4 regions of the Bacillus sp. PK3-067 genome follow, and region 3 is predicted to be linked to each of the others. Evidence: riboswitches for the same ligand, from Rfam matches in the RefSeq annotation. Region 3 holds a riboswitch; each other region holds the start of a gene.
What was found. Region 3 has a riboswitch for S-adenosylmethionine ahead of M1D73_RS01110 (peptide ABC transporter substrate-binding protein). Riboswitches for the same ligand answer to the same signal wherever they lie in the genome.
Positions count from the first base shown of each region.

Region 1: linked by a shared signal. The riboswitch ahead of M1D73_RS07090 (YezD family protein) and the one ahead of M1D73_RS01110 (peptide ABC transporter substrate-binding protein) in region 3 are both predicted to bind S-adenosylmethionine.
Region 2: linked by a shared signal. The riboswitch ahead of M1D73_RS27480 (bifunctional O-acetylhomoserine aminocarboxypropyltransferase/cysteine synthase) and the one ahead of M1D73_RS01110 (peptide ABC transporter substrate-binding protein) in region 3 are both predicted to bind S-adenosylmethionine.
Region 4: linked by a shared signal. The riboswitch ahead of M1D73_RS01820 (methionine ABC transporter ATP-binding protein) and the one ahead of M1D73_RS01110 (peptide ABC transporter substrate-binding protein) in region 3 are both predicted to bind S-adenosylmethionine.

Region 1 covers NZ_CP096490.1:1,356,366-1,358,570, reverse strand. Annotated here, with positions in the region: gene sat (sulfate adenylyltransferase) at 1-332, opposite strand, end outside; gene M1D73_RS07095 (phosphoadenylyl-sulfate reductase) at 372-1,076, opposite strand; gene M1D73_RS07090 (YezD family protein) at 1,164-1,307, opposite strand; SAM riboswitch class I at 1,380-1,488, opposite strand; gene lysA (diaminopimelate decarboxylase) at 1,604-2,205, opposite strand, start outside.
Region 2 covers NZ_CP096490.1:5,331,003-5,333,207, reverse strand. Annotated here, with positions in the region: gene M1D73_RS27485 (chloride channel protein) at 1-673, opposite strand, end outside; SAM riboswitch class I at 995-1,099, shown strand; gene M1D73_RS27480 (bifunctional O-acetylhomoserine aminocarboxypropyltransferase/cysteine synthase) at 1,192-2,205, shown strand, end outside.
Region 3 covers NZ_CP096490.1:192,859-195,063, forward strand. Annotated here, with positions in the region: gene M1D73_RS01110 (peptide ABC transporter substrate-binding protein) at 1-979, opposite strand, end outside; SAM riboswitch class I at 1,112-1,216, opposite strand; gene M1D73_RS01115 (aldo/keto reductase) at 1,369-2,202, opposite strand; gene proC (pyrroline-5-carboxylate reductase) at 2,204-2,205, opposite strand, start outside.
Region 4 covers NZ_CP096490.1:333,465-335,669, forward strand. Annotated here, with positions in the region: partial or broken gene M1D73_RS01815 (cysteine hydrolase family protein) at 64-629, opposite strand; SAM riboswitch class I at 872-978, shown strand; gene M1D73_RS01820 (methionine ABC transporter ATP-binding protein) at 1,102-2,121, shown strand; gene M1D73_RS01825 (methionine ABC transporter permease) at 2,111-2,205, shown strand, end outside.

The sequences.
Region 1 (2,205 bases), 1.2 Mb from region 3:
GGTACAAAAATATCTTCTATTTGAATGACACCGTATATATTTCCATTGTTGACAAGCTTTACTTCCTCTCCAGCCTTCAGGCTTTCTGCGACTTTTTCTGTTACCGGTAATGTAATTGGTATACTCCACACACTACCATTTGCTAAACGAAGCGTTTCTACAACAGAATCATAATCTTCCTTCCCTAAAAAACCAGTAAGGGGGCTATATCCACCTGTCGCCAATAGTTCTAAATCACTTAACGCAATATTGTCTAATTTAATTTCTTTTTCAATTTGTGATACGTCATATGTCTCATCTATACGGTTTACTAATTCGTTTACTATGCTCATTTTTCTATATCCTCTCTTAGCTTTATTTCAAGATTCATCTTATTGGTAATGAAGACCACATTCAGTTTTCACTTTTCCAGCCCATCTACCATCTCTTGAATCGCCACCATCCCCTACAGGTAACGTACATTTCTCACACCCAATACTTGGATAGCCAACATCATGCAACGGGTTATACGGCAAGCTATGTTTGTATACATATCGCCAAACTTCTTTCCACGTCCAATGAATGAGTGGACAAACTTTAATAGATTGAAAACGATGATCTTGATTTATAAACTTTGTATGCTTACGTGTTTCTGATTGTTCCCTTCTTAAGCCCGATATCCATGCTTTTTCCACGACTAATGATTTTTCTAAAGGTAAAATTTTTCTAATCTTACAACAAAGATTCGGATTGCTCTCCCACAGTTTTTCACCATGCAACTTCGCCTGTTCATCAAGTGTAAGTTCTGGCTGTTTTTCTATAATATTCAATGAAGGAAATCGTTCCCGCACTTTTTGAATTAATTCATACGTTTCTTGAAAATGAACATTTGTATCCAAAAATACAACTTTAGCAGATGGATTTACTTGGTTTATAATGTGCAGCAATACCATACCTTCCACCCCAAAGCTACATGCGTAGACAACCTCATCTTTATATTCTTTATAAGCCCAATTTAATACTGATAACGCACCTTTTGTTTCATCTTCTTCCGAAAACGAAACAACATTTTCTTCCCACGTTTCATACGTCAACATGTTTTTTCCCCCTGTAAAAGCAAAAAGACGGTTTTAACCTAATAAAAATAGGTTAAAACCGCCTCTAGTTTTTCTAGTCAGCGCTTTTCACTTTAAACGTACTTTTTCACTTTTCTCTAACTGAATTACTTTTCCATCTTGCACAACAATTGTAATTGAACCATATTTCATATCAGCAAGCATCGCTTCAATCTTCTCGGATACTTCATCAAAATGTTCCCGTACACTCACGCAAACAGCCCCCCTTTTTATTCATAAAAAAAATCTTTCCCATTTCGAAAAGACTGTTCGGTAATATATTTTACCTTATCTTTCAAAATGGATCCCATTTTGCTGGATTTAGCACCTTGCTTTCTATAAGCAGGTTGCCGAGCTTCTTCGGGCCAGTTCCCTCCGCTTCTCTTGATAAGCTTTGTATTTGTATTTTATCACAATTCTGATTTTTTTCAATCCTAGTTTTCCGATATATTTTAATTATTTTATTTTATAAAAAAGGAATTGCCCATTCGAACAACTCCTTTTCCTATTTAGACAAGCTCTTTAATACGTATACGATCGTTCCCAATAATATTTTCATATGTTTCGCGTTCCACAACTACTTGCGATGTTCCGCCTTTTGCAAAGACAACGGCTGGTCTTCGAATCCGATTGTAATTATTCGCCATCGAGTACCCGTATGCTCCTGTACAGGAAACTGCTAGTAAATCAGAAGCAGCGACTTTCGGTAAATGAATATCCCAAATCAACATGTCTCCACTCTCACAGCATTTCCCGGCAATCGAAACGAGTTCCTCATTCTCATCATTCGCTCGATTCGCTAACATCGCTTCATAACGCGCATTATATAAAGCAGGTCTTAAATTATCTGTCATTCCACCATCGACTGATACATATTTCCGAATACCAGGAATATCTTTCACAGATCCAACTGTATAAATTGTTGTCCCAGCATCACCTACAATGCTACGGCCTGGCTCAATCCATATTTCTGGCAATGGATATTCACATACAGTAAATTGTTCTCTCACTGCACTTGTTACAGCTCGCACATATGTCTCAAGAGTTAATGGTGTATCTGACTCTGTGTAACGTATTCCAAATCCCCCGCCTACATTTAACACTTTTACTA
Region 2 (2,205 bases), 290 kb from region 3:
CATTAAAAGAAAGTGCACCTTCCCCGAAATCAACAATAAAGGATCCACGATTATCAAGTTTACTCAGTAGTAAATAAACAGAAAAACCTGCGAAAGTAGTAGTTAAGTATACAATCGCTTTTTTTCCTTTAGAAAAAGCAGCAATTTCTTCCCCCTCATTTTCATTTGGTGCTAAATAACCGAATAATGGTGCGTTAAAAATGACACTTAAAGTAGCGCCAATTCCGATCTCGGTTAGCTCATTCATACCCTTTAAGGCAAATTTAAAGCGATCCCCTACCCATGTGCACAGTCCGCCTATAATTCCAACTAGTGCGGCTTCTGGACCAAGACTAGCACCGAAAATTAAAACAATAATCGCTGTTAAAGTAGCCCGATGGACAAAGCGATATTCGATTCGACCAGTTTTTTTATATTCAGCCATTACTTCAGGCATAAGGCGTGGGTATGTACCGAAATGTTTTTGTGATAGACCAACAAGGACCCCGCCAATTATTGTTACGCAAAGGGTGTAATAAGAGGGAAAAGAGAGAACTTCAGGCAAGTATCCCCAAATAAAGTGGATTCCAATATTTATTGTGACTAAAAATAACCAGACTGTAGCTCCTACTATAGATCCTAGAAGAATGCCATATAGAGCAAGTATGTAATGCATATCTTTTTTATTTGTCATGTTATACCTCCGTTATGTAAATCTTAGTAGGGAAAAAAGTGAAATATACTAGTGAAAAATGGATTGAATATATATAGTATCTTTTTGAGAAGATGGCCTATTCAACATATAGGCTAACTTTTGGGGAATTTGAATTTATAGGTTAAATTACTTATTTAATTTTATAGACTGATTTGAGGTTTTTAAAGGTCTTTTTTGAAATAGACTAGAATATATTTCTTTTGTTGCTTTATATGAAACTGTTAACATTTATTTTAGAACATTCAGAAAAACTGTTTGACATTAGGAAATTATTGCTATAAAATCAACGGTAATTGCATAGTCTTATCAAGAAAAGGTGGAGGGACAGGCCCGATGAAACCTTGGCAACAGCCGTATAACGGAATTGTGCCAAATCCTGCAGGTAGTAATCCTGAGAGATAAGAAAGAGCCTTTAGAGCGTGTTTTCAAACTGCTCCTTTCTTGTTTTCAGGAAAGGGGCAGTTTTTTATTTTGTATAAAAGAAAGGAGAATGAGAGATGGGAGAATCATGGGGAAAAGGAACAATTTGTGTGCAAGGTGGCTATACGCCAAAGAATGGTGAACCACGTGTTTTACCACTTTATCAAAGCACAACGTATAAATACGATACTTCGGATGATTTAGCAGCTCTATTTAACTTAGAGGCAGAAGGATATATTTATACACGTATTGGAAACCCTACTCTAGCAGCATTTGAGCAGAAATTATCAGATTTAGAAGGCGGTGTAGGAGCTGTTGCAACGGCTTCTGGGCAAGCAGCTATTATGCTCGCAGTTTTAAATATTTGTAGTAGTGGAGACCATTTACTTTGCTCTTCAACTGTTTACGGGGGAACGTTTAATTTATTTGGGGTGAGTTTACGTAAGCTTGGCATTGATGTTACGTTCTTTAATCCAAATTTAACGGCAGATGAAATTACGGCGCTTGCTAATGACAAGACGAAACTTATCTATGCAGAATCGTTAGGAAATCCAGCGATGAATGTTTTAAATTTTAAAGAATTTTCAGCTGCCGCTAAAGAATTAGAGGTACCTTTTATCGTTGATAATACATTAGCAACTCCTTATTTATGCCAGGCATTTGAACATGGGGCAAATATTATTGTTCATTCTACGACGAAGTATATCGATGGGCATGCGAGCTCCTTAGGCGGTATTGTAATTGACGGTGGAAACTTTGATTGGACAAATGGAAAGTATCCTGAGCTTGTTGAACCAGATCCAAGTTATCACGGTGTAAGTTACGTTCAAAACTTTGGTGCAGCAGCGTATATTGTGAAAGCACGTGTTCAGCTATTAAGAGATTATGGAAATTGTATGAGCCCATTCAATGCATATATTAGCAATATTGGCTTAGAGACTTTGCATTTACGAATGGAGCGTCATAGTGAAAATGCTCTGGCAGTTGCTAAGTGGCTTGCTAATCATGAACGTATTGAATGGGTGAATTATCCGGGGTTAGATAGTAATGAAAATTACTCGTTAGCACAACAGTACTTGAAAAAAGGTGCT
Region 3 (2,205 bases):
CAAAGGATTTTCTATCAATTGTTTGATCAATTGCTTGGCGTGCAGAAACGTTTTGAAGTATTTTGTTTTGTTGATTCATACGTAAAAATTGTACGCCTACGTTTGGACGTTCTTTAAAGTTAGCATCCTTTTTATATTTATCGACGAAGTCAGATGTTAGTTTTATACGATCTAATTGTTTTGACTCGAATAAATTTACTTCTGTTGATTTTTCTTTTACGACATTAAAATTGATTTCTTCTAGTTTGACAGTATCTTTATCCCAATAGGTAGGGTTCTTCTTAAATTTAAAGCTTTGTTCGTGCTTCCAATCGCTTAGTGTAAAAGCTCCATTGTACAAAATTGTATTATCTTCTAAAGCGTACTTATCACCTTGTACTTTAAAGAATTCCTCATTAATTGGTAGAAATGTTGGGAACGCTGTTAAGCTAATAAAATAAGGAACAGGACGCTCTAATTCTACCTCAAACGTATGGTCATCAACTGCTTTTACACCAAGTTGGTCGGCTGGAAGTTCTTTGTTGTTAATTTTTGTTGCGTTTTTAATATCAAAGAATAAAAATGCATATTCAGAGGCTGTTGCTGGATCTACGGCACGTTGCCAAGCGAACACAAAATCTTTAGCTGTAACAGGAGTGCCATTTGACCATTTTGAATCTCGCAAATGGAATGTGTATTTCGTTTTATCGCCACTTACTTCATGAGATTTTGCAACACCAGGAACAGGTTTGTTACCTTCACCAAGATTATACAAACCTTCAAATACGTTTCTCATTACTTGACCAGAATCAGTATCTGTAGCACGAGCCGTATCCATTGTTCGTATTTCAGTAGGTGAAGATAAGTTTAAAACCTGTTTACTAGGTGCCTCGTCTTTTGCATTTGCTCCGCTTGCTTCGTTTTTATAACTACCGCAACCAGTTAATAAAATACTTACTCCTACAACTGATGCAATACCGGGTACAAACTTCTTTTTCATTTGATTTTCCTCCTAAATAATTAAGTTTGGATGATGATGAGGGAAATGAAAAATAAAAAATCCCTCTTTTCATATTGAGAAAGAGGGATTTTTACGTACAAGTTATGCACCCGTATATAAACGAAGTCCCTCATTCTATCTTTCAAGCATAAAGCTTGCAGGAAGTGGCACAGTATTCAAAATGAACCTGTTGCCGAGGTTTCAAAGGGCCAGTCCCTCCACCTCTCTTGATACAATGAGTAAACGAATAAATTTTATTAATTTTTTTGTTTCTTTGATAATTCAAAATCTTACACCTTGAATAATGAAGTGTCAACTAAATGAAATATAGTTTAAATTTTCAGTTTTCTTAAATGAAAAAACCACTGCATATGGCAGTGGTTTTTCTACTAGAAGTTAAAGTTATCTGGATCTGGACCAACGCGACGATCTTCATTTAAAGCTTGAATTGCTTTCATATCATCAGCACTTAATTCAAAGTCGAAGATGTTTGCATTTTCAATAATGCGATGTTCTTTAATTGATTTAGGAATTGTTACAACTTCGTTTTGTAAATCCCAACGTAAAATAATTTGCGCAGTTGATTTATTATATTTTGTCGCAATTTCTTGTAACGTTGGATTATCTAGTAGTTGTCCTTGCATTAATGGTGACCAAGCTTCAAGCTGGATATTATGTTCTTTACAGAATGCATGTAACTCTTCTTGTGCTAAACGTGGGTGGTATTCCACTTGGTTGACCATTGGCTTAATTTCAGCAATTTCAAATACGTCTTGTAAGTGGTGAATGTGGAAATTACTCACACCGATAGCGCGAACACGGCCATCTTTATAAAGTGTTTCTAATGCTTTCCATGATTCAGTATATTTCCCTTTTACAGGCCAATGTACTAAATATAAATCTAAATATTCTAGACCTAATTTCTCTAATGTAGTTTCAAATGCTTGAAGCGTTGTTTCATATCCTTGATCGCTATTCCATACTTTTGAGGTAATAAATAATTCTTCACGTGAAACACCGGATTCACGAATCGCTTGCCCAACGCCTTCTTCATTTTGATAGATTGCTGCAGTATCGATGCTGCGGTAGCCATTTTTAATTGCTGCTTTTACAGAATCAATTACTTCTGAACCATCTTCTACTTTAAAAACACCTAAACCAAACCAAGGCATTTTTACACCGTTATGTAATGTTGTATAGTCTTTTAAACTTGTTAAAATCATATT
Region 4 (2,205 bases), 140 kb from region 3:
CCTGTATAATACAATTTGAAAGAAAATCTATGGTTCGACAAGGAACACTCCTTTCGGTTTTGCTCACTGAAAGGAGTGTTTTTTTATGTAGCTAAAAATTCTTGCGTGCTTATTACATTTGCATATACGCCATTTAAACTAGCTAAAATTGTATTGTGAATGTAAACAGCTGGTATAGTAGCGTTCTTAAAAGACAGGTCTTTTGTAGCACAAGCATCATGTATAACGGTACATTGAAAGCCAAAATCGAATGCAGCCCTTACTGTAGCATCGATACACATATGAGTCATCATCCCACATACAACGACATGTTCAATATTCAAACGTTTTAATTGCTCTAGAAGATTAGTTTCTCGGAAGCTATTTGGATAATGTTTGACTATAACTGTTTCTTCTCTAAGTGGACGTACGCTTTCGTGAATATGTACACCTTCTGTATTAGGTAGGAAAAAAGTAGCGTCATCTTTTATAGCTACGTGTTGGATATGAAAAATAGGTTCGCTGTTTGTTCTAAAGTGTTGTAATAACTGATTAGCATATTCGCTTGCTTCTACTGGATTACGCAATTCCATCTTTCCATTTGGAAAATAATCGTTTTGAATATCGATGAGTAAAAGAGCTGTTTTCATATATTTATCTTCCTCCGAGTTTCATATTCAAATAAATTTATTCAATTCGTAGAGAAGATTCTCCTGTTTAAAAATATGAGGAAGAAGAATTTTAAATAACCTTGAAAGTTACTATTTTCTCATGAATTTTCATCTGAAAATTTTAATAAAGGAATAATTAATATTTTTCTAAAAAATGTATTGACTCTTATTATTCTGAGTTCTATAATGAGAATTAATTAAACGACAATTAAATCGATACATTCTTATCCAGAGAGGTGGAGGGACTGGCCCTACGATACCTCAGCAACGGGTTTTTTTAATACCGTGCTAACTCCAGCAAGCCATATAAAGGCTTGGAAGATGAGAAGATGTGAACGAGTACATATAAGTGCTCTCCTTCTTATCTTTATGGTTGATAAGAAGGAGAGCACTTTTTATTTTACCTCGAAAGCTCTGCTTCAAGTTTTTACAGCATATAGGAGGGGAAAAAATGATTTCTTTTAACAATGTAAGTAAAGTGTATGAATCAGCTGGGCAATCTGTTCATGCGGTGGAGGATGTAACATTATCAGTTGAGAAAGGCGAAATTTTTGGCATTATTGGTTTTAGTGGCGCTGGAAAGAGTACGTTATTACGCTTAGTAAATATGTTAGAGAGACCGACGGCAGGAACGATTTCAATAGATGATAAAGATATTACATCATTATCGACGAAAGAATTACGTAAACTGAGACAAAGAATCGGAATGATTTTCCAAAGTTTTAATTTATTTAATTCAAGAACAGTATTTGGAAATATTGCTTATCCATTAAAGTTAGCGAAAGTACCAAAGAATGAGATAAAAGAAAGAGTAAATGAACTGCTGAAGTTTGTAGGGTTAGAAGATAAAGCAAACTATTACCCAGAGCAGCTATCAGGTGGACAAAAGCAGCGTGTGGGCATTGCTAGAGCACTTGCGACATCGCCAGATATTCTTATATGTGATGAGGCAACATCAGCCTTAGATCCAGAAACAACGACAGAAATTCTAAACTTATTAAAGAAAGTAAATAGAGAATACAATTTAACAATTCTTCTTATTACACATGAAATGCATGTTGTGAAAGAAATTTGTCACCGTGTAGCTGTAATGGAGAAGGGAAAAGTTATTGAAGAAGGAAAACTGTTTGATGTTTTCACGCAACCAAAAACAAAGACGACTCAAAACTTTGTACGTTCTGTCATTAATGATCATTTACCGGAAAGTGTTCTAGCGAAAATTCAAAATGGTGGTCAAATTTATCGTCTAACATTTACTGGTGAGGAGACAGGACAGCCGGTACTATCATATATCGCAAAAAACTATAACGTCGATGTAAATGTACTGTACGGAAATATTATTGAACTTCAAAATGTGCTATTTGGAAATCTTCTTGTAGAGTTGCAAGGGGAGCAGAGGGAAATTCAAAAAGCATTACAACATCTAAGACTGCAAGTGCAGCTGAAGGAGGTAGAAGCTCATGCGAGTTGATTGGAGTATATTTTGGCCGCGCATACTAGATGCGACGGGGGATACCCTCTTAATGGTAATTGTAACCCTTATATTTGCTACAAT